One region of the Kribbella sp. NPDC056861 genome, then DNA from elsewhere that is predicted to be linked to it. Evidence: riboswitches for the same ligand, from Rfam matches in the RefSeq annotation. Region 1 holds a riboswitch; each other region holds the start of a gene.

Evidence for each region. A riboswitch is a leader RNA that binds a small molecule or an ion and turns the genes downstream of it on or off. The one in region 1 is predicted to bind cobalamin.
Region 2: linked by a shared signal. The riboswitch ahead of cobN (cobaltochelatase subunit CobN) and the one ahead of metE (5-methyltetrahydropteroyltriglutamate--homocysteine S-methyltransferase) in region 1 are both predicted to bind cobalamin.
Region 3: linked by a shared signal. The riboswitch ahead of AB0P21_RS04100 (putative cobaltochelatase) and the one ahead of metE (5-methyltetrahydropteroyltriglutamate--homocysteine S-methyltransferase) in region 1 are both predicted to bind cobalamin.

The regions. Positions count from the first base shown of each region.
Region 1 is NZ_JBFBNQ010000002.1:726,469-733,898, reverse strand. Features, by position in the region: gene rocD (ornithine--oxo-acid transaminase) at 1-842, opposite strand, end outside; gene metE (5-methyltetrahydropteroyltriglutamate--homocysteine S-methyltransferase) at 1,007-3,322, opposite strand; cobalamin riboswitch at 3,454-3,667, opposite strand; gene AB0P21_RS10525 (hypothetical protein) at 3,755-4,273, shown strand; gene AB0P21_RS10520 (aspartate aminotransferase family protein) at 4,270-5,568, opposite strand; gene AB0P21_RS10515 (aminotransferase class III-fold pyridoxal phosphate-dependent enzyme) at 5,565-6,926, opposite strand; gene AB0P21_RS10510 (aldehyde dehydrogenase family protein) at 6,923-7,430, opposite strand, start outside.
Region 2 is NZ_JBFBNQ010000001.1:912,089-919,518, reverse strand. Features, by position in the region: gene AB0P21_RS04145 (SDR family oxidoreductase) at 1-90, opposite strand, end outside; gene AB0P21_RS04140 (helix-turn-helix domain-containing protein) at 190-774, shown strand; gene AB0P21_RS04135 (sigma-70 family RNA polymerase sigma factor) at 855-1,397, shown strand; gene AB0P21_RS04130 (hypothetical protein) at 1,394-2,026, shown strand; gene AB0P21_RS04125 (AAA family ATPase) at 2,082-4,148, opposite strand; gene AB0P21_RS04120 (metalloregulator ArsR/SmtB family transcription factor) at 4,280-4,612, shown strand; gene AB0P21_RS04115 (hypothetical protein) at 4,609-5,052, shown strand; cobalamin riboswitch at 5,045-5,171, shown strand; gene cobN (cobaltochelatase subunit CobN) at 5,208-7,430, shown strand, end outside.
Region 3 is NZ_JBFBNQ010000001.1:903,899-911,328, reverse strand. Features, by position in the region: gene cobN (cobaltochelatase subunit CobN) at 1-737, shown strand, start outside; gene AB0P21_RS04105 (5'/3'-nucleotidase SurE) at 782-1,537, shown strand; cobalamin riboswitch at 1,535-1,682, shown strand; gene AB0P21_RS04100 (putative cobaltochelatase) at 1,756-3,870, shown strand; gene cobO (cob(I)yrinic acid a,c-diamide adenosyltransferase) at 3,870-4,484, shown strand; gene AB0P21_RS04090 (cobyrinate a,c-diamide synthase) at 4,576-5,931, shown strand; gene bluB (5,6-dimethylbenzimidazole synthase) at 5,928-7,352, shown strand; gene AB0P21_RS04080 (hypothetical protein) at 7,379-7,430, shown strand, end outside.

The DNA of each region.
Region 1 (7,430 bases):
CTGCCGTGCGTGCCGGGGGTGATGACATCCATCACCGCACGGTCGGTGACGACGGCCGACAGCGGCATGATGCCGCCGCCGAGCGCCTTGCCGAGGACATAGACATCCGGTACGACGCCCGCCCGCGAGCTCGCGAAGGTGGCGCCGGCCCGGCCGAGACCGGACTGGATCTCGTCGGCCATCATCAGCACCTGGTTCCTGGTGCAGACCTCGCGGACCGCGGCCAGGTAGCCGGCCGGCGGGACGACCACACCGGCCTCACCCTGCACCGGCTCGATCAGGACGGCGACCGTGGTCTCGTCGATCGCGGCCTCCAGCGCGGCGGCGTCGCCGTACGGGACGGAGCGGAAGCCGGGCGTGTACGGGCCGTAGTTGTCGTGGGCCTCGGTGTCGCCGGAGAAGCTGATGATGCTGATGGTCCGGCCATGGAAGTTGCCGTCAGCAACGATGATGGTGGCTTCGCCGTCCGGCACGCCCTTGACCAGGTAGCCCCAGCGGCGGGCCAGCTTGAGCGCCGTCTCGACCGCCTCGGCGCCGGAGTTCATCGGCAGCACCGCGTCCTTGCCGGACAGCGCGGCGAGCTCGGCGCAGAACGGGCCGAGCTGGTCGTGGTGGAAGGCTCGGCTGGTCAGCGTGACCCGGCCGAGCTGCTCAGTGGCGGCGGCGATCAGCGCCGGGTGCCGGTGGCCGAAGTTCAGCGCGGAGTAGCCGGCCAGGCAGTCCAGGTACCGCCGCTCCGAGGTGTCGGTGACCCAGACGCCTTCCGCCGCCGCCACCGTAACCGGCAGCGGGTGGTAATTGTGCGCGCCATAGGTCTCTTCGAGCACGATCGGGTCAGTCACAGGTCAGCCTTTCGGTCACGGAGCTCGGACCTGGCCGAGCTTAGGGGGCGACCGCGCTGCTGAGGAGGCCGAGGTGCAGATTGTCCGACATTCGGTCAATCTGCTGAGACCAGAAGACCGGGACCAGCCTTCCGACAAAGGCTGGTCCCGGTCGGTCAGAGGGGTCAGGACGGCAGTTCGTCCCGTACCGCGCGCGCCGCGGCCACCAGGTTCTGCAAGGAGTCGCGAACCTCCGCCCAGCCCCGCGTCTTCAGCCCGCAGTCGGGGTTGACCCACAGCCGCTCGGCCGGGATCGCGGCCAGGCCCTTCTGCAGCAGCGACACGATCTCGGGTGTGCCGGGCACGCGCGGCGAGTGGATGTCGTAGACACCCGGTCCGACCTCGCGGGGATAGCCGGCATCGCTCAGCTCATGCGCGACCTGCATATGCGACCGGGCTGCCTCCAGGCTGGCCACGTCGGCGTCCATCTCGTCCAGCGCGTTCAGGATGTCGCCGAACTCGACGTAACACATGTGCGTATGGATCTGGGTGTCCGCCCGCACGCCACTGGTGCTCAGCCGGAACACCTCGGTGCCCCAGGCCAGGTACGCCGCGCGATCGGCCTGCCGCAGCGGCAGGGTCTCCCGGAGGGCCGGCTCGTCCACCTGGATCACCGCGGCGCCGGCCGCCTCCAGGTCGTTGACCTCGTCGCGCAGCGCGAGCGCGACCTGGCGAGCCGTGTCGCTGCGCGGCTGGTCGTCGCGGACGAACGACCAGGCGAGCATCGTCACCGGCCCGGTCAGCATGCCCTTCACCGGCCGATCGGTCTGCGACTGCGCGTACTGCCACCAGCGCACGGTCATCGGCTCCGGTCGCGAGATGTCTCCCGCGAGCACCGGCGGCCGCACGTACCGGGTGCCGTACGACTGGACCCAGCCGTGTTGCGTTGCGAGATACCCGTCCAGCTGCTCCGCGAAGTACTGGACCATGTCGTTGCGCTCGGGTTCGCCGTGCACGAGCACGTCCAGCCCGGCCTTCTCCTGGAAGGCGAGCACCTCCCGGATCTCCGCCTGGATCCGCTCGTCGTACTCCGGGACGCCGATCCGCTCGGCCCGCAGCTCGGCCCGCGCGGTGCGCAGCTCGTTGGTCTGCGGGAACGACCCGACCGTGGTGGTCGGCAGCAAGGGCAGTCCCAGGCGCGCTCGCTGGGCCACACTCCGTTCCCCGTACGGCGTCGCGCGGCGACTGTCCGCCGCGGTCACGCCGGTCAGCCGGTCGCGGACCTCACTGCGGTTGGTCAGCGCCGACCCGGCTCGCGCGTCGTGCGCCGCGCGGTTGGCGGCGAGCTCGGTCGCGATCGCCTCGGTGCCCTCGGTGATGCCGCGAGTCAGGGTGACGATCTCGGCCGTCTTCTGGCGCGCGAAAGCCAGCCAGGGCAGGACTTCCGGATCGAGATCCGTCTCGGCGGCGACGTCCAGCGGCACGTGCAGCAACGAGCTGGACGAGCTGACGTCGACCCGATCGGCCAGCCCCAACAGGGTGGCCAGCGTGGAGAGCGACTTGGACAGATTGTTGATCCAGATGTTGCGGCCGTTGACGACACCCGCGACCAGCCGCTTGCCGCGCAGCCCGCCGACCGAGGCCAGTGCGTCGAGGTTGGCCTCGGCGGGTCCGGTGAAGTCGATCGCGAGACCTTCGACCGGAGCCTTCGCCAGGACGGGGAGGGCTTCGCCGAGGCGGTCGAAGTACGAGGCGATGAGGAGCTTCGGGCGATCGGTGAGGTTGCCGAGCGTCGCGTAGGCACGCGCTGTGGCGTCCAGTTCGTCGGTCGTGCGGTCCTGGATGAGCGCGGGCTCGTCCAGTTGCACCCACTCGGCGCCGGCGGCCCGCAGGTCGGCCAGCACCTCGGCGTACACGGGGAGGAGTTGGTCGAGCAGTGAGAGCGGCTCGAAGCTGTCGGCGACGCCCGGAGCGGGCTTGGCCAGCAGGAGATAGGTGACCGGGCCGACGAGGACCGGGCGGGCAGCGAGGCCGAGCGCGACGGCTTCCTGCAGCTCGGTGACCTGCTTGGTGGAGTCGGCCGTGAAGACGGTGTCCGGGCCGAGCTCCGGGACCAGGTAGTGGTAGTTCGTGTCGAACCACTTCGTCATCTCCAGCGGCGCCACCTCTTGGGTGCCGCGGGCCATTGCGAAGTAGCCGTCCAGTGGGTCGGCGGCGACGGCCGAGCGGTGCCGCTCGGGGATCGCGCCGACCAGGGCGGTGGTGTCGAGCACGTGGTCGTAGTACGAGAAGTCGCCGGTGGGGACCTCGTCGATGCCGTCGGCGGCGAGTCGCCGCCAATTGGCCACGCGCAGGTCCTTCGCGGTCTGCCGGAGGGCGTCCGCGCTGACGCTGCCCTTCCAGTAGCCCTCGATGGCCTTCTTCAGTTCACGGTTGGGACCTTGCCGGGGGTAGCCGTACACGGTGGCCCGTGCTGCCGCGGCTGCGGACTTGCTGGTCAAGCGTCTCTCCTTCGTGAGGCGTCTCGTCGGACCAGGCGACTCGCGGAAGGGGAACAGCAGACACGGACCGTCGAATGGTCACATGCGCGCCGCGACCTTCCCACGAGGTCACCGAGGTCGACCACGAACGCTGAGCGTCCATGGGCAGTGGCAGGTCTTCGGACTCGCGGGCACGTCTGTTGCCAGACACCTAGTGGCCGTCGCTTCCCAGGTCCGCAAGGACCCAGTGCTGATGACGGCGGTCGTTCCCACTCACCGCTGCGGGGCAGTCCCGGAATCACACCGGGTTCCCTCTTACGACGTCCTACCTGGCGGGCAGGACGAACCAACTGCGATCACCACAGTACCCGCTGGAGTTGCTCTCGAGATGCGGGCTGCACAGTTTTTGCATAAGTTAGGCACTCAGTCGATCGGTGAGAAGGGTGGGGCCCGATGAAGGTTCGGCGAATACTGGCGGGGTTGGCCACGGTGGCGGCGCTCGCCGTCGCACTGGTGCCGGCCACGGTCGAGGACGCACCGGCGGAGGCGGCCGTCACCCGGTTGGGCAGCGCGGGGTACTGCCCGAACGCCAACGGCGTGACCGTGATCGTCGACTACCAGGGCCTCGGCGGGGCGACCGAGATCCGTTGTGCGCCGGGCGATCAGACCACGGGGCTGGCCGCGCTGGAGAACGCCGGGTTCGTCGTCACCGGCACCAACCGGTGGGGCAAGGCCTTCATCTGCCGGATCAACGGCAAACCGACCGCGGCCACCGAGCCGTGCGTCAACACGCCGCCGGCCAGCGCGTACTGGTCGTACTGGCACGCGCCGAACGGCGGCAGCTGGACCTACAGCCAGTCCGGCGCCTCCGCCCGCAAGCCTCCGCTCGGCAGCTTCGAGGGCTGGTCCTTCTCCCAGAACGCGGGCCCGACCACCAACCCGCCGCCGCGGGTGGCGCCGGTCCGCCCCTAGGTCACCTGCCGTACTGCGATCGCCGTGCGCTCAGCAAGCTCCGCGACCTGAGCGTCGGTGATCACCAGCGGTGGCCCGAGCAGGACGAGGTCGCCGGAGACGCCATCGGCACAGCCGGTGGAGTGGTAGAGCAGCACACCTGCTTCTTTGCCTGCAGCGACTATTCGCTCGGCGACGCGATCGGCCCGTGCGTACGGCGTACGGGTTGGTCGGTCGGCGACGAGTTCGACCGCGCAGAGCAGCCCGAGACCGCGGATGTCGCCGACGGCCGGGTGATCGCCCAGCTCTGCTTCGAGTGCCGACTTGAGGGCTGCACCTTGTCTGGCTGAGGCTGCGATCAGGTCGCGCTTCTGCAGCACCTTCAGTACTGCGTGCCCGGCCGCCGCGCCAACGACGTGGTGCGAGTAGGTGAAGCCATGGGTGAAACCGGCGATCTTCTCGTGCACCTCGCCACTGCAAGCAGCGAAGCCGAGTGGCCAGTAACCCGACGCCGCGCCCTTGGCGGCGACCAGGATGTCCGGCCGCACCTCCCAATGCTCACAGGCGAACCACTTCCCGGTCCGCCCGAAGCCGGTCATCACCTCGTCGGCGATCACCAGTACGCCGTACCGGCGGCAGACCCCGGTGATCGCGGGCCAGTAGTCGTCGGGCGGCACGCAGGCACCGAGCGCTGCACCCGAGATCGGCTCGGCAATGAAGGCCGCGACATTTTCCGGGCCCTCGGCAAGGATCAGCGCTTCGAGCTTCTCCGCATGCTGCTGGCCACAGCCTTCGGGGTGCGTCGGGAACTCGCACCGATACTCGTACGGCGTCGTGGTGTGCCGCGCGGATCCCAGCCACGGAAGATACGGCGCCCGCAGCCCGGGCCGCCCGGAAACGTCTAGCGCGCCCCGAGTGTTGCCGTGATACGCGCCCTGTCGGCCGATCACCACAGACCGATCCTCACCCCGGGCCAGGTGGTAGGCGCGTGCCATCTTCAGCGCGGTCTCGACCGCTTCGCTGCCGCCGGACACCGGATAGATGTGCGGATCGTCGACGGGTAGCAGGGGAGCCAGTGCGGCGGCGTAGTTCTCCAGCGCGGCGGAGGCGAAGGCGGTGCCGTGCGCATAGGAGACCAGCTTGGACTGCTGGGCGATCGCCTCTCCGACCTCCTCGACGCCGTGCCCGATGCCGACCACGATCGCGCCGCCCGAGCCGTCGAGGTACCGGCGGCCGGTGGTGTCGAACAGCAGTGCGCCGGAGCCCCGTGCAACAACCGGAAGGTCGTTGCCCGGGGCCCGAGAGAACACGGTCATCCGGCGACCGCGGCGCCGAACAGCTCCAGCGCGGTCTGCGCCTCGGCCGCCGACACCACCAGCGGCGGCGACATCCGGATCGAGCTCTCGCCGCACTCGAGCACCAACAGGCCACGCTCGAACGCACGCTGCTGGACCTCGGCCGCCTGCTCCGCGGTACGGAACTCGACGCCGATCATCAGGCCGAGACCGCGGACGTCGACGATCTGCTCGGGGAACTTCTGCTGCAGCTCACGCAGGCCGGTCATCAACTGCTTGCCGATGGTGTCAGCGTTGGCGAGCAGCCCTTCCTCCTGGATCACCTCGAGAGTCGCCAGCCCGGCCGCGCACGGGATCGGGCTACCGCCGTACGTCGAACCGTGGGCGCCGGCCGGCCAGCTCTCCATCAGCTCTGCCCGGGCCATGAACGCGCCCAGCGGCAAGCCGGAGGCGAGACCCTTGGCGCTGATCAGGACATCCGGCTCGACGTCCTGGTGTTCGATCGCCCACATCTTGCCGGTGCGTCCCGCGCCGGACTGGACCTCGTCGGCGACCAGCAGGATGCCGTGCCGGTCGCACAGCTCGCGCAGCCGGGTCATCCAGCCGGCCGGCGGCACCAGGTACCCGCCCTCACCCTGGATCGGCTCGACGAAGATCGCCGCCACCTCGCTGGGGGAGACCTGGTAGCGGAAGAGGGTGTTCTCCAGGTAGTCGAAGGTCGCGTCCTCGTCGTGGACCGGCGCACCCGTGATCGGGTCGCGGCCGTTGAACGCGTACGGCGCGTGCAGCACGCCGGGCAGCAACGGACCGAAACCCTTGTGGTACTTCGCCTTCGAGGCGGTCAGGGTGACCGCTCCCATGCTGCGGCCATGGAAGGCGCCGAAGAAGCTGATCACGTACGGGCGGCCGGTCGAGTACCGGGCGAGCTTGAGCGCTCCTTCGACAGCCTCGGCGCCGGAGTTGCTGAGGAACACCCGGACCGGGTCGCTCATCGGTGCGGTCGCGGCGAGTGCCGAGCACATCTCCGAGTAGATCGGCAGGTAGAAGTCGCTGGCCGAGTAGTGCAGGAGGGTCTCGGTCTGCTGCTTGACGGCCTCGACGACGCGCGGGTGGCAGTGGCCGGTGGAGTTGACCGCGATGCCGGCGTTGAAGTCGAGGAAGAGGTTGCCGTCGGCATCCTCGATCGCCAGGCCGTGGCCGCGCTGGGGGACCAGCGGGTAGGCGCGCGGGAGAGAACGGCTGGTGATGGCGAGGTCGCGCTCGACGATCGCGGCGGAGAGCGGGCCGGGCAGGGCGGTGCGGACGTCGGGGAGCGGTCGGTCGGCCAGCCAGTCGGGGCGTACTTGGACAGACTTGCCCGGAGAGATCGTCGCGGTCATCGGGTTACCACCGTTCGGGACTGTTCGCGGAGGAACTGCTGGACGTAGTACAGGCCGCCACCGGCCTTGCCGGAGGTGCCGGAGCCCTTCCAGCCGCCGAACGGCTGGACCCCGGGCCAGGCGCCGGTGGTCGCGCCGGCGGCTCGGTTCACGTAGACGACGCCGGCTTCGATCCGGTCGAGGAACTGGTCGACCTCGGCGTCGTCGGCGGAGAAGAAACCCGCGGTCAGCCCGAGGTCGGTGTCGTTGGCGAGGGTGAGCGCCTCGTCGAGCGAGTCGACCGGGACGACGGCGACGAACGGGACGAACAACTCGTCGCGCAGCAGCCGGTCGTCCGCGGGGAGACCGGTGACGACGGTCGGCTGGACGTAGTTGCCGTCGATCACGTTGCCACCGGCCACGATCTGGCCGTGCTCGCGGGTGTGCGCGACGGCGGCCAGGAACCGCTGGACGGCGGCGGGGTCGATCACCGGGCCGACGAAGGTGTCGCGGGCGGTCGGATCA
Region 2 (7,430 bases), on a different contig from region 1:
ACCCCGCGCGGCCAGCTGGCGCGCGAACTCCGCGCCGAGGCCCGCGCTGGCACCGGTGATCAGGGTCAGTTGCCCGCGATAGTCCATCATCCTCAAGCCTCTCGATCGGATCGTGTTCGACAGTCTATGCCAGTGTGTCAGTGACTGCCAAGATGGCATTGCCTGACCCTCTCGCGGTATCCTCGGCCCATGAAGCAGGCGACGGTCTGGGACCGCTCTCGACAGCTCGCCAGGCAGGAGATCCTGGAGGCGGCCGTCCGCCTGTTCACCACCCAGGGGTACGACCGGACGACCACCTCGGAGATCGCGGCCGAGGCGGGGGTCTCGCAGCGCACCCTCTTCCGGTACTTCGGCACCAAGGAAGACCTGGTCTGCGGCGACCAGGACGCGCTCGGCGAACTCCTCCGCACGACCGTCGAGTCGCAGCCGCCCGAGGTCTCCGCGTGGGCAGCGTTGCGCGCCGGATTCCTGGTGCTCGCGACCGCGAACCACTCGCTCGACCTGACGCTCACGCTGTCCAAGCTGATCTTCGCCACCCCCTCGCTGCAGGCGAGCTACGTGCAGAAGCGCCTGCGCTGGCAGCAGGATCTGCTGCCGGCCGTCCGCGATCGCCTCGGCGGAGGCTCGGAGCGCGAACTCGAGGCAAGGATCGTGATCGCCGTCAGCTTCGCCTGCGTCGACGCCAGCACCGCGACCTGGGTCGCCTCGGACGGCACCGAAGACATCGAAGCTCTGTACGACCAGGCGATCACCGTCGCCCGCTCCGCCAAATAGTCCAGAGCTCGCCGAAAGAACTCGTTCGTTGCCGGACAGATGATGGTGTGACTTCCATGCTGGGGCGAGAGGATGTGCGGGTGCGCGAGGCTCGCTTCGAGGCGTTGGTGCGGTTGGTGGCCGGGCCGGTGCAGCGCTATCTGGTACGCCGGGCCGACCGCGACGCCGTCGACGACGTACTGGCCGACACGATGCTGGTGCTCTGGCGCCGCCTCGACGACGTACCAGGACTCGGTGACAGCCCGCTCGACCCGGACGAGGTCCTGCCCTGGTGCTACGGGGTCGCCCGCGGCTGCCTGGCCAACGCCCGAAGAGCTGAGGGCCGTCGCCTAAGACTGGTAGAACGCCTAGCCCGTACTACGTACGCACTCCCGCCACCGGCCGCGGACCACGCCGCGCTGCACGAAGCGCTGGGCACCCTCGGCGAGCTCGATCGCGAGATCGTCATGTTGTGGGCCTGGGAAGGACTCCCACCGCGAGGCATCGCCGAGGTGACCGGTCTGACCCCGAACGCCGTCAGCATCCGGTTGCATCGGGCAAAGAAAAGTCTCGCCGCCCGGTTGGGACGAAAGAACGACGTCGGTGCCGGACAGGAACAGGGCAAAGAAGGGAGCGAGCTGTGAACGACGACGAACTGCTGGCCCGGTTGAAGGCCGCCGACCCGGCGTCACGGTCGGACGCTCCCGAGCCCGACATCGATCGCCTCCTGGAGGCCAGCATGACTACAGACACCGAGACCCGGCCCACCACCGCGGGAGCTCGCCGCCGTTGGCTGCCCGCGGCCGCCGCCGGAGTACTGATCGCGACCGGTGGGCTGGTCTGGGGCCTCACCTCAGGTCAAGGAGGCGACACCCCGCCCGTCGCCGGTCCGCCGGCGACCAGTACGACACCAAGCACCCCACCCGGAATCGCGAAGGCGGTGCTCAAGCTAACCGTCGGTGGCGGCGCCTCCGGCAAGTGCAAGGCGGTCGAGGTGGCAGACCTGCGCCGTATGCAGACCGCCTTCGAAGGCACGGCGACCGCGGTCAAGGGCGAACTCGTCACCCTCCGCGTCGACCACTGGTACCGCGGCGGCGAGGCGACCACCGTCGAGGTCAGGTCCGACGCCGATGCCGTCGCGACGCTGCTGGGCGTCGAGTTCAAGGTCGGCGGTACCTATCTGGTCAGCGCGATCGACGCCCAAGTCAGCATCTGCGGCGAGAGCGGCCCGGCCACCCCTGAGCTGCGAGCCCTTTACCAGCAAGCCTTCTGACCGAGCCGGTCGGACTGGTTGCTCTAAGCAACCAGTCCGGCGCAGGCCGCAGGGCTCAGGTCCCAGGCTTCTGCAGCAGATAGTCCTCGGCCCGCATCGACCCGGCCGACTTCACGTCCTCGGGCAGGATCTCGCGCAGGTCGCGCTCGGTCAGGCTGTCGGGATCGCGCCGGGCCAGCCGGGTCGCCTGGTTGGAGATGGCCTCTTCGAGCAGGTTCCGGATGAACCGGCCGTTGCCGAAGTTGTGGCCACGCGGCGCGGCCGGGATGTTCCGGCGTACGGCGGCCAGCACCTCGTCGTTGTGGGTCATGCCCTTCTGCCGGGCCTGCAACGCGAAGATGGCGACCAGCTGGTCGGTGCTGTACTCGCTGAACGACAGCAGCTTCGGGAACCGCGACGCGAGGCCGGGGTTGGAGTCGAGGAACCGCTGCATCTCGCGGTGGTAGCCGGCCACGATCACGACACACTCGTCGCGATAGTCCTCCATCATCTTCAGCAGCGTGGCGACGGACTCCATCCCGTAGTCACCCGGGTTGTTGTCCGGCACCAGGGTGTACGCCTCGTCGACGAACAGCACCCCGCCGAGCGCCTCGCGGAACTTGGCCGCCGTCATCGGTGCCGTCGTACCGACCCCGGAACCGACCAGGTCGGAGCGGTCGACCTCGACCACGTGGCCCTTCTCCAGCACGCCCAGCTGCAGGTAGACCTTGGCGAGCAACCGCGCGATCGTGGTCTTCGCCGTACCGGGCTTGCCGACGAACACCATGTGCCGGGCCCGCTCCTGGATCGGCAGCCCGAACTCCTTGCGGCGCTGGTTGGTCTTGATCTCGGCCACCATCTTGCGGACGGCTTCCTTGATCGACTCCAGCCCGATCAGCGCCTCCAGCTCGGCGAGCGCATCGTCCTCGGGCACCGGCTCGGGAGCGACGAAGTCATCCACCTCCGCCGCCGGCGCCGGTACTACGTTCGCCGCGGCGGCAGCCGGTACGGCGTTGGTCAATGGCTCGGGCGCAGCCTCAACGACGACCTCAGGCACCGGGGGAGCGGCATTCGATCCCCACGTATGCGTCAACGGCCCGTCCGGCGCCGTCAACTCGATCTCAGGCGCGCCACCATCAACACTCGACTGATCGAGAATCTCGAAGAACGCAGCAAGATCCGGCACCTCCGGATCCGGCCACGGCCCCTGCTCGAGCACTCCAGCCAAGTGGATCGACACCCGAGTCGCCGCAGCCGCCCACGACCGCGCCAGCATCTGCTGATCCTGAGCGACCGCACGCCCCAGCCACTCGGTATTGCTGCGCAACCAAGCCTGCGGATCGAAGCCCCGCCTGAGATCGGCCAGCGCGTTCTCGACGTCCCACCCGTCGACCCCGAGAATCTGCCCCACCGCCGGCGGCTGAGCACTGAGCCCCGCAGTACGGATCAACCGCGCCAGCAGCTGCGAGAAGTTCAGCGAAGGATTGTCGGCAACCGTCAGCGACAGCTTGTCGTGCGTGTCCCGCAGCGTGTCGAGCGAGTACCGCAGGGCTGACGCGGGCCCGGCCAGTTCCGGCAGTACTGCGCGCTCTGCGTCGCTCAGCACCGTCGTCCGCCAGAACTGCAGGATCGTGTCGTAGTCGGCCTCGGTGTGCATCCGGGTGACCTCGCGGTCGGCCATCACCCGGTCGTACCCGGCGGTCAACGCCTTGGCGCGCGCGGCCAGCGGCGGCGCATCGCGGAACAGGCTCACCACATCACGCGACAGCTGCAGCGCCTCCAGGCGTCCGGCGACGTCGAAACTCCGCGCGCCGGAGATCACCAGCAGCGGCCAGTCGGTCGCGGCGACCTGGATCAGGTGACCGGCGCCGCCGTACCGCGTGGTCGATCTGTGGAAGTCACGCGTCAGCTCAGCCGAGAGATCGGCGTGCTCCCCGTGGAGCACCGGAATCCACCCGGCCAGCAGCGGCGCCACCTGGTGGGCGAACCACACCGCGGCGGGCGTTCCCTCGACGAAGTCCGGAAAGGCCCCCGGCCGCAGCGCCTTCGGGTCGTCGCCCCAGGCGCGCAACCGGTCGCGGACGCCGGTCAGCCACTCGTCCGGCACCTGCCAGGGTCGGTCGGCGCCGAGAACGTCGAGCACGCGCGCTCTCCGGGTGTGCTGAACCACAGAATTCCTTTCGGCCTGTCAGGCAGCTGGCCCGCCCACTTTAGTGCGTCCGGCGAACGTTCTAGCGCTTGCCAATAGTTAACAGAGTCTGTAACTATTAAGTCATGGCAGACGACGTCGACCGCTTCTTCGAAGTACTCGCTGATCCGACGCGCCGGCAGGTCGTCCGGTTGCTAGGAGAAGGCCCTCGCCGAGCCGGCGAGCTGGCCACGGCCACGGGTTCGTCGGCGCCGGCCATGAGCCGCCACCTGCGGATCCTGCTGTCCGCCGACCTGATCTCCGACGAACGGGTGGCCGACGACGCGCGGCTGCGGGTCTTCCGGCTGCGACAGGAGCCGGTGGTCGCAGTACAGGCCTGGCTCGACCAGTTGCAGGCGCACTGGCAGGAGCAGTTGGGCGCATTCAAAAGACATGTCGAGCAAGGGGAGAACTCATGACCAAGCAATCAGCCTCCGCCTCCGTCGAGGTCGCCACCGACCCGGCAGCGGCGTTCCACCTCTTCACCGCCGAGATCGACCTGTGGTGGGTCCGCGGCCCGATCAACTTCTTCGACGCCAACCGAGCCATCGGCATGCAGATCGAGCCCGGCGTCGGCGGCCGAGTCCTCGAGATCTACCGCTACGCCGACCCCACCACCGCCGAAGACGTCCTCGAACTAGGCCAGATCACCGCCTGGGAACCCGGCGCCCTCTTCGCCTACCGCAGCTCGGTCGACGACACCGAGGTCGAGATCCGCTTCGAACCCACCGAGACCGGCACCCGAGTCAGCGTCGAACAAGTCCTCACCGCAGGCGGCACCAAGGCCTTCTACTTCTGGCCCAATGTCATCGGCTGGTACGTCGACCACACCGCCCAGCAGTCGTCGCCTCGACGGTAGGGCTAGAGTCTGTTTCTCATCGACGGATGTGCAGGAACCCGGTGTGAGTCCGGGACGGTCCCGCCACTGTGACCGCGCTTGCGCGGGAGTCAGGAACTGCTGCTGTCGTACCTGCCACCTGGGGCGTGGACACCCCGAGGAAGGACCGGCCGCGCGTGCCCGCGAATCTGCTGCTGCTCTCTACTGCCGACACCGATCTGCTGGCTGCGTCGCAAGCCCAGGCCGGGTGGCGGGTCGCCAACCCCGCCCGGGTCGAGCTTGCCGACCTGCCGACGCTGCTCGAGGGCGTCGAGGTTGTCGTGGTCCGCCTGTTGGGCGGTCGGCGCGCCTGGGAGGAGGGGCTCGACGCGGTTATCGCCTCAGGCCTCCCGACGGTCGTGCTCAGCGGTGAGGCGGCCCCCGACGCCGAGCTGATGTCGATGTCGACAGTTCCCGCCGGCGCGGTCTCGGAGGCGCTCGGTTACCTGCGCGAAGGCGGGTCCGAGAACCTCAAGAACCTGGCGGGCTTCCTCAGCGACACCATCCTGCTGACCGGCGACGAGTTCGATCCGCCGAAGACCCTCCCGACGTACGGGCTCAGGGCCGGCCGCACGTATACCAAGGACACCCGCGCGGTGGTCGGCGTCGTCTACTATCGCGCCCACGAGATCTCCGGCAACACTGCCTTCGTCGACTCCCTCGCCAACGCGATCGAGGCTGCGGGCGCCCAAGCCCTCCCCGTGTACTGCGGAACGCTGCGCGGCCTTGACCCCAGCCACGACGACAACGCCCAGCTGTTCGAGATGCTGCGCGAATGCGACGTCCTCGTCACCACCCTGCTGGCAGCAGGCGGCACAGTCGCCTCCAACGCGACAGCCGGCGGCGACGACTCCTGGGACGCCGGCGCGCTCGCCTCGCTCGACATCCCGCTCATTCAGGGCCTCGCGCTGACCTCCACCCGCGAGCAGTGGCTCGAGAGCGACGCCGCGATCAGCCCGCTCGACGCCGCCACCCAGGTCGCGATCCCCGAGTTCGACGGCCGCCTGATCACCATCCCGTTCTCCTTCAAGGCGTACGACGCCGAGGGCATCGCCAGCTACGCGCCTGACGAGGAGCGTTGCGCCCGCCTCGCCGGTATCGCGGTCGCCCAGGCCAAGCTCCGCCACGTGCAACCCGCCGACAAGAAGCTCGCGCTGGTCCTCTCCTCCTACCCGACCAAGCACGCCCGGATCGGCAACGCGGTCGGCCTCGACACCCCGGCCTCGGCAGTCGTCCTGCTCGGCCAGCTCAAGGACGCCGGCTACGACCTCGGCCCCGACCTCAACCTCGACGAGCTGCAGGGCGCGGACGGCGCCGACGGCCTGGTCCACCGCCTGATCGCGGCCGGCGGTCACGACGTCGACTGGCTCACCGACGAGCAGCTGTCCAGCGCCGTCGCGAAGATCCCGCTCTCCACCTACGCGAAGTGGTTCGGCAAGACCCCAGAGTCGTTGCAGACGGCAATGATCGAGGCTTGGGGTGAAGCCCCCGGCTCCCTGTACGTCGACCTGTCGGGCCCCGAGCCCGCGATCGCGCTCGCGGCGCTCCGGTTCGGCAACGTAGTACTGATGATCCAGCCGCCCCGCGGCTTCGGCGAGAACCCGGTCGCGATCTACCACGACCCCGACATGGCGCCCTCGCATCACTACCTCGCGGCCTACCGCTGGCTGGAAGCGCCGGTGGAAGAAGGCGGTTTCGGCGCCCACGCGGTCGTCCACCTCGGCAAGCACGGCACGCTCGAGTGGCTGCCAGGTAAGGGCATAGGCATGGCCGCCGACTGCGCGCCCGACGCAGTACTGGGCAACCTGCCGCTCGTCTACCCGTTCATCGTCAACGACCCGGGCGAGGGCACGCAGGCCAAGCGCCGCGGGCACGCCGTGATCGTCGACCACCTGGTACCGCCGATGGCGCGGGCCGAGACGTACGGCGACATGGCCAAGCTCGAGTACCTGCTCGACGAGTACGCCACCGTCTCGGCGCTCGACCCCGACAAGGTCCCCACCCTGCGGGCGCAGATCTGGACCCTGATCCAGGCCGCGCAGCTGCACCACGACCTGCACACCTCGGAGAAGCCGGAGGACGAGGAGTTCGACGAGTTCGTCCTGCACCTCGACGGCTACCTGTGTGAGATCAAGGACGTGCAGATCCGCGACGGGCTGCACATCCTCGGCGGCGGGCCGGTCGGTGAGGCGCGGGTCAACCTCGTCCTCGCCGTACTGCGTGCGCAGCAGATGTGGGGCGGCGTCTCGGGCGCGGTACCGGGTCTGCGGGCCGCGCTCGGCCAGACGTTCGGCGTCGACGAAGCCGCGATGCTGGCCAACCCGGGCGTCGCAGTACCGGAGTTGGCCGATCTCGCAACG
Region 3 (7,430 bases), on a different contig from region 1:
TGCGATCGTCCACGGCGCGGGTGTTCGGTTCCAAGCCCGGTTCGTACGGCGCCGGTCTGCTGCCACTCGTTGACGCGCGCAACTGGCGTACCGACGCCGAGCTGGCCGAGGTCTACGCGGTCTGGGGCGGCTATGCCTACGGAAAGGATCTCGACGGCGCGGAGGCCCGGCCGTCGATGGAGCGCGCCTACGCCCGGATCCAGGTCGCGGCCAAGAACGCGGACACCCGTGAGCACGACATCATGGATTCCGACGACTACTTCCAGTACCACGGCGGCATGGTCGCGATGGTGCGGCACCTGACCGGCTCCAACCCGAAGGCCTACATCGGCGACTCCGCGGTACCGGCGCAGGTCAAGACGCGGACGCTGGAGGAGGAGACCAAGCGGGTCTTCCGGGCCCGGGTGGTGAACCCGCGCTGGATGGCGGCGATGCAGCGCCACGGGTACAAGGGCGCCTTCGAGATGGCGGCGACGGTGGACTACCTGTTCGGGTACGACGCCACTGCCGGGGTGGTCGACGACTGGATGTACGAGACGTTGACCACGGAGTACGTCGCGAACCCGGAGATCGCCGAGTTCTTCCGCAAGTCGAACCCGTGGGCGCGGCACGGGATCGCCGAGCGGCTGCTCGAGGCTGCTCAGCGCGGACTGTGGTCGGAGCCGAGCGCGGAGGCGCTGGAGACGCTGCGGACCGCAGTACTGGAGACCGAGGGGGACATCGAGGATCGCGGCTGAGTGATCGGGCGGCGAGGGTGGCCAGGGTGTGATTGGGTGGACGCATGGCGTCCGAACAGCTCAGAGTCCTGGTCACCAACGACGACGGTTACGAGTCCGCCGGGATCCAGGCGCTCGCCGCGGCGATGACGGAGGCCGGCCACGCGGTGCAGGTGGTCGCGCCGTGGGACGACCAGAGCGGCGTCGGCAGCTCGCGGGCCGGGATGATCGGCAAGGCGATCGCGTCGAAGACCGGTGAGAACGGCTTCATCGGGATCGACGGGACACCGGCGCTGGCGGTGACGCTGGCCCGGCTGGGCGCGTTCGGCCCGTCGCCGGACGTGGTCGTCTCGGGGATCAACAACGGTCACAACATCGGCCCGATCCTGCACTCCGGCACGGTGGCCGCGGCGCTGACCGCCGCCAGCCAGGGCTTGTCCGGGCTCGCGATCAGCATCGACTCCGAGCAGCCGTCGTACAACGAAACGGCCGGTGCGGTGGCCCGGGAAGCGCTCTCTTGGCTGCTGGAGCAGCCGGTCGGGACGGTCATCAACGTCAACGTGCCCGACGTGCCCGTGTCGGAGCTCAAGGGCGCCCGCTGGGCCCGGCTGGTGCCGTACGAGCGGTCCCGGCTGGTGCTGGAGAAGTCCCCGACGGGCGAGCCGATCGTCGGCCAGGTACTGCGTGAGCCGCCGACCGAGACCGACACCGACGAGGCGCTGCTGCTCGCCGGCTACATCACCGTCACCCCGATCACCGGCGTCGGCGAACTCCCCGGCGATTCGGCCGCGGACCACCTGTCGGCGGCCTTCACAAATTAGCTCCACGGCCGGTGTGGAATGATCGCCGGGAAGGTCGTGGAGGAACACCGGTGACAGCCCTGCTGGGCTGAATTCCGGGGCGGTCCCGCCACTGTGACCGGGCTCTCGCCCGGAAGCCAGGACATCCGCGACCTTCCGCCAGGGAGCGCTCTCCGCGCCCCGGCGTGCCAGTGCCAAGGCGGGCGTGGACACCCGCGGGACGAAGGGAAGCACCGCCGATGGGGTCTACCCCGATCAGTCAGAACCTCAAGCCGGTCTCGAACGGCTTTCCCTTCACCGCCGTGGTCGGCATGGAGGACCTCCAGCTCGCGCTGATCCTTGCCGCGGTCTCCCCGGCGATCGGCGGCGTACTGATCCGCGGCGAGAAAGGCACGGCGAAGTCCACCGCCGTCCGCGCGCTGACCGAGATCCTGCCCGCCGTCGACGTCCTGGAAGGCTGCCGCTTCTCCTGCGACCCCACCAACCCGGACCCCACCTGCCCTGACGGCCCGCACCCCGCCGACAACAGCTCGCACCCGCGGCCCGCCCGACTGGTAGAGCTACCAGTAGGCGCCACCGAAGACCGAGTACTCGGCTCTCTCCACCTCGAGCGAGCGCTCTCTGAGGGCGTCACCGTCTACGAACCAGGCCTGCTCGCCGCAGCCCACCGCGGCCTCCTGTACGTCGACGAGGTCAACCTCCTCCACGACCACCTGGTCGACGTACTCCTCGACGCCGCCGCGATGGGCCGCGCCACCGTCGAGCGCGACGGCGTCTCGATCACCCACCCCGCGCGCTTCGTCCTGGTCGGCACGATGAACCCCGAAGAGGGCGAACTCCGCCCGCAACTGCTCGACCGCTTCGGCCTCACGGTCGACGTCGTCGCCAGCCGCGACCCCGCAGTACGGGTCGAGGTGATGCGCGCCCGGCTCACCTACGAGGCCGACCCGGCCGCCTTCGTCACCAAGTACGCCGGTCCGCAGGCCGAGCTGTCCGAGCGGATCGTCAAGGCCCAGTCCCGCCTCGCCGACGTGATCCTCACCGACGCGGCGCTGCGCCAGATCGCCGAGATCTGCGCCTCCTTCGACGTCGACGGCATGCGCGCCGACCTGGTCACCGCCCGTACTGCGGTAGCCCACGCGGCCTGGTCCGGCCGGACGGTCGTCGAGGTCGAGGACGTCCGCGCCGCGGCGAAGCTCGCCCTGCCGCACCGCAAGCGCCGCAACCCGTTCGACGCTCCTGGGCTGGATGACGAGCAACTCGAGCAGGCGATCCAGAACAGCACCCCGCCGGACCCTGATCCCGACGACGACCCGGATGGCGGCCCGGATGGTGGTCCGGACAACAACCCCGATGGCGGCCCCGACGCAGGGCCGGACGACGGCGGACCGGACAACGGGCGCCCGGATGACGGTGACTCCGCCGGCGAGAGCAATGCCGACGACCCAACGCTGTCACCCACCAACGCCGACTCCGACAAACCGGCCGAGAACTCAGGAAGCGCTCTCCCGGGCCCAGCCCCGACCGGCCAGGTAGCAGCCAGCTCCGCGCCGTACAAAGCCCGCCTGCTCACCATCGATTCCGCCGGCCCAGGCGTAGCCGGCCGCCGCTCGAGAGCGCTCACCGAGGTCGGCCGCGTAGTCGGCGACCGGCCCCGCGTCGGCCGCGAATCCGGCCGCCCGCACCTCCTCGCCACCATCCGCACCGCAGCCCCGCATCAGCACGCCCGCGGCCGCACCGGCCCCGGCCTCGCAGTCCGCGGCTCCGACGTACGCCTGGGCGTCCGCGAAGGCCGCGAGGGCAACCTCGTCCTGTTCTGCGTCGACGCGTCCGGATCAATGGGCACGAAGAGGCGGATGTCCGAGGTCAAGACCGCGATCGTCTCGCTCCTCCTCGATGCCTATCAGCGCCGCGACAAGGTCGGTCTCGTCACCTTCGCCGGTGCCGAGGCGACCGTCGCCCTCCCGCCGACCGGCAGCGTCGAGACCGCAGTACGCCGCCTCGAATCCCTCCCGACCGGCGGCCGCACCCCACTCGCCGAAGGCCTCATGAAAGCCTCCGACGTACTGCGAATCGCCGCGATCCGTGATCCGCGCCGACGCCCTCTGCTGGTCCTCGTGACCGACGGTCGCGCGACCTCCGGCGACAAGGCATTTGCCAAGGCCAAGCAAGCCGCAGGCTGGCTGGCCCAGCAGGGGATCGCGTCGGTCGTGGTCGACTGCGAACCACGCCGCGGAGTCCGCTTGGGCCTCTCGGCCGAGCTGGCCGCCGACCTCGGCGCGGAGTACCTGGACCTGGGCGAAGTTGCCGCGGGCAATCTTGTGCGCGCGGTCACCGATCGGAGCGCTGCCTGATGCCGCAAGGACAGCCGAGCGTCGTACCGAAGGACGGCCTGACCACCCGGCAGCGCCGCAACCGGCCGTTGCTGATGGTGCACACCGGGGAGATGAAGGGGAAGTCGACCGCCGCGTTCGGGATGGCGCTGCGCGGCTGGAACCAGGGCTGGAACATCGGCGTCTTCCAGTTCGTCAAGAGCGCGAAGTGGAAAGTCGGCGAGGAGAGCGCGTTCAAGGCGCTCGGGAAGTTGCACGAGGCAACGGGTGAAGGCGGCCCGGTCGAGTGGCACAAGATGGGCGAGGGCTGGAGCTGGTCGCGCAAGGCCGGCACCGAGGAGGACCACGCCGCCGACGCGATCGAGGGCTGGCGCGAGATCCAGCGCCGGATCGCCGCCGAGACGCACGATCTGTACGTGCTCGACGAGTTCACCTACCCGATGAAGTGGGGCTGGGTCGACGTCGACGAGGTGGTCGAGACGCTGACGTCGCGGCCCGGTCACCAGTACGTCGTGATCACCGGCCGGAACGCCGACCAGCGGCTGCTCGACGCGGCCGATCTGGTCACCGAGATGACCAAGGTCAAGCACCCGATGGACGCCGGCCAGAAGGGCCAGAAAGGCATCGAGTGGTGAGCGCGCAGCAGAGCAGCGGGAGCGCGAGTTCGAGCCTCAGGTCCGGACGAAGCTCGGGCCGGGCGCCGGTGGACCGGGCGCGGGTGGCGGCGTGATCCCGCGGCTGGTGATCGCGGCGCCTTCCTCTGGCGCCGGTAAGACGACGGTGGCTGTCGGGCTGATGGCTGCGCTGCGCCGAGCCGGCCATACCGTGGCCGGCTTCAAGGTCGGACCGGACTACATCGACCCCGGCTTCCACGCCGTCGCGACCGGGCGACCGGGCCGCAACCTCGACCCGATGCTGTCCGGCGAGGAGCGAGTCGCGCCGCTGTTCGCGCACGGCTGCGCCGGCGCCGACATCGCGGTGGTCGAGGGCGTGATGGGCCTGTACGACGGCGCGCTCGGCACCGAGGGCTACTCGTCCACCGCCCACGTCTCGAAGTTGCTGCAGGCACCGGTCGTGCTGGTGGTCGACGCCTCCGCGGCCGGCCGCAGCGTCGGCGCCGTCGTCCAGGGTTTCGTTGCCTACGACACCGGTGTCCGGATCGTCGGAGTGATCCTCAACAAGGTCGGCTCCGATCGCCACGAGGCCGAAGTACGCGCAGGCGTCGCACCGACCGGCATACCGGTGCTCGGCGTACTGCGTCGTGACACCCGCCTCACTGTCCCCAGCCGCCACCTCGGCTTGATCCCCGCCGATGAGCAGCGCGAACAGGCCTCGACCGCGGTAGATGCCGCCGCTGAGCTGGTCCGCCAAGGCGTGGACCTGGAAGCCTTCATCGCCGCAGCCCGGGCAGCCGCTCCGCTCGATGTGACGGCCTGGGATCCGGCAGCGGAGGTGACGCCTGCCGAGGAGGGCCGCCCGGTCATCGCGATCGCAGGCGGACCGGTCTTCTCCTTCCGCTACGCCGAGACGGCGGAGCTGCTCACCGCGGCCGGCGCGGACGTGGTCAGCTTCGACCCGCTCCACGAGTCATTGCCAGAGGCAACTTCCGCGCTCTACCTCGGCGGCGGCTTCCCCGAACTGCACGCGGAAGCGCTCTCTGCGAACGTAGCGTTGCGCGAACAGGTCGCCGCAGAGGTCGCAGCAGGCCTGCCCGTCGTCGCCGAATGCGCCGGTCTGCTCTACCTGTGCCGCGAGCTCGACGGTCACCAACTGACCGGCGTACTGCCGGCCAAGGGCCAGATGACGAGTCGTCTGACTCTCGGCTACCGGACCGCGATCGCAGCCTCCACAACGTCCTTCTTCGACGAAGGGCGGCGCGTGCGCGGGCATGAGTTCCACCGCACAACCGTCGAGTTCGACGAAGGAGTACCGGCTGCCTGGTACTTGCCCGGTGGTCAGCAGGAGGGATTCGCCCGCTCGCAGATCCACGCTTCCTACCTTCACCTGCACTGGACGGCGACGCCCGACGTGCCGGCCAGGTTCGTGGCGGCCGCACGCGTCCATGCCGGGCTGGAGAAGTGACGCTAGTTCTGGGAATCGGCCTGCGCTCCGGTACGTCGTACCGGGAGCTGCGGGATCTCGTGGAAAGCGCGCTGGTCGGTCTCGACGCGGCGGAAGTGAGCCAGGTGATCACTGTCGACGGCAGAGAGACGGAGCCTGGCTTACAGCGGCTGGTGGCTTCGCTGGGGGCTGGGTTGTTTACTGCCTCCAAGTTGGAGCTGTCGCAGCAGTCGGTACCGACGCCTAGCGATCAGGTAGAGCGACTGGCCGGTACTGCGAGTGTGGCTGAGGCTGCTGTCGTCCTCAGCGGCGCGGAGGTCGTGGTGCCGAAGCAGGTGTCAGCTCGGGCGACGGTGGCTGTTGGGCGGCTGCCGGTGTTAGCGGCGGCGGTTGCGCCGGGGTATCCGGTGGGGGAGCGGGACGTCGTCCACCGGGTCTTGGCTGAGCGGCGTGATGTCCGCCGGGGGTTTGTCGATCGACCTATTGCCGACGACGTACTGACCAGGGTGCTCGAGTCGGCCCACCGCGCACCCAGTGTGGGCTTGAGCCAGCCGTGGGACTTCCTGTTGATCCGCGACCTCGCCACCCGACAGCAGATCCGCGACCTCGCCGCTGCCCAGCAAGCTGCCTTTGCGGCGTCGCTACCTGCTGACCGGCGAAGCGCCTTCGACGGGTTGAAGATCGAGGCGATCCTGGAGACGCCACTGAACATCGCCGTCACCTGCGATGCCGGACGCGGCGGCAGGCACGTACTGGGTCGGCATGCGGATCCACGGACAACCTGGTTCTCGGCAGCGATAGCAGTACAGAACCTGTGGTTGGCAGCGCGGGCTGAAGGCCTCGGCGTTGGCTGGGTGTCCTTCTTCGAGCCAGGTGAGGTTGCAGCGGTTCTGGACCTGCCTGCACACGTTGAGTTGGTCGGCTACCTCTGCGTGGGGCATGTGGAGGAGTTTGCTGCGGCCCCCGAGTTGGTGCGGACCGGTTGGGCGGCTCGGAGGCCGCTGTCCTGGGCAGTGCACCAGGAGGCGTGGGGACAGCGGGGGTTGCCGGGAGTCGAGCCCAGTGCGGTGATTGCTGCAGATGCGGCGGCTGCGGACGCAGTACGGGCTGCTGGGACGCAGGTGGTTCGACTAGTTGTGGCGGAACTCGCCGCTGCGGCGTACTTGGAGCGGGCGGATGGGCTCGTAGTACAGGTAGGCAGTGAGAAGCCTGCGGCCGACTACGGGGTGCTGTGGCGTCCAGCGCGGACAGTGGATGAGGCTGTCGAGCTGGGCGTGGAGGTGGCGAGGGACCTTGTCCTGCAAGGAGTTGGAGCCATCGAGCTGGAGGTGGCGTCGGAATCGGCTGTCGCTGCAGGTCTGGCGCGCGGCGTTCGACTGGGAGCACTGGCTTGTGGAGCGGGCGTGGATGAGCCGGTGAAGATGAAAGACTCTTCCGCATGACGGTCCCATCTCAAGGCCCTGCGCCTATGTACGTTCCCGCCTTCTCGATGAAGCAGCGGATCACCCTGATGGCGAACA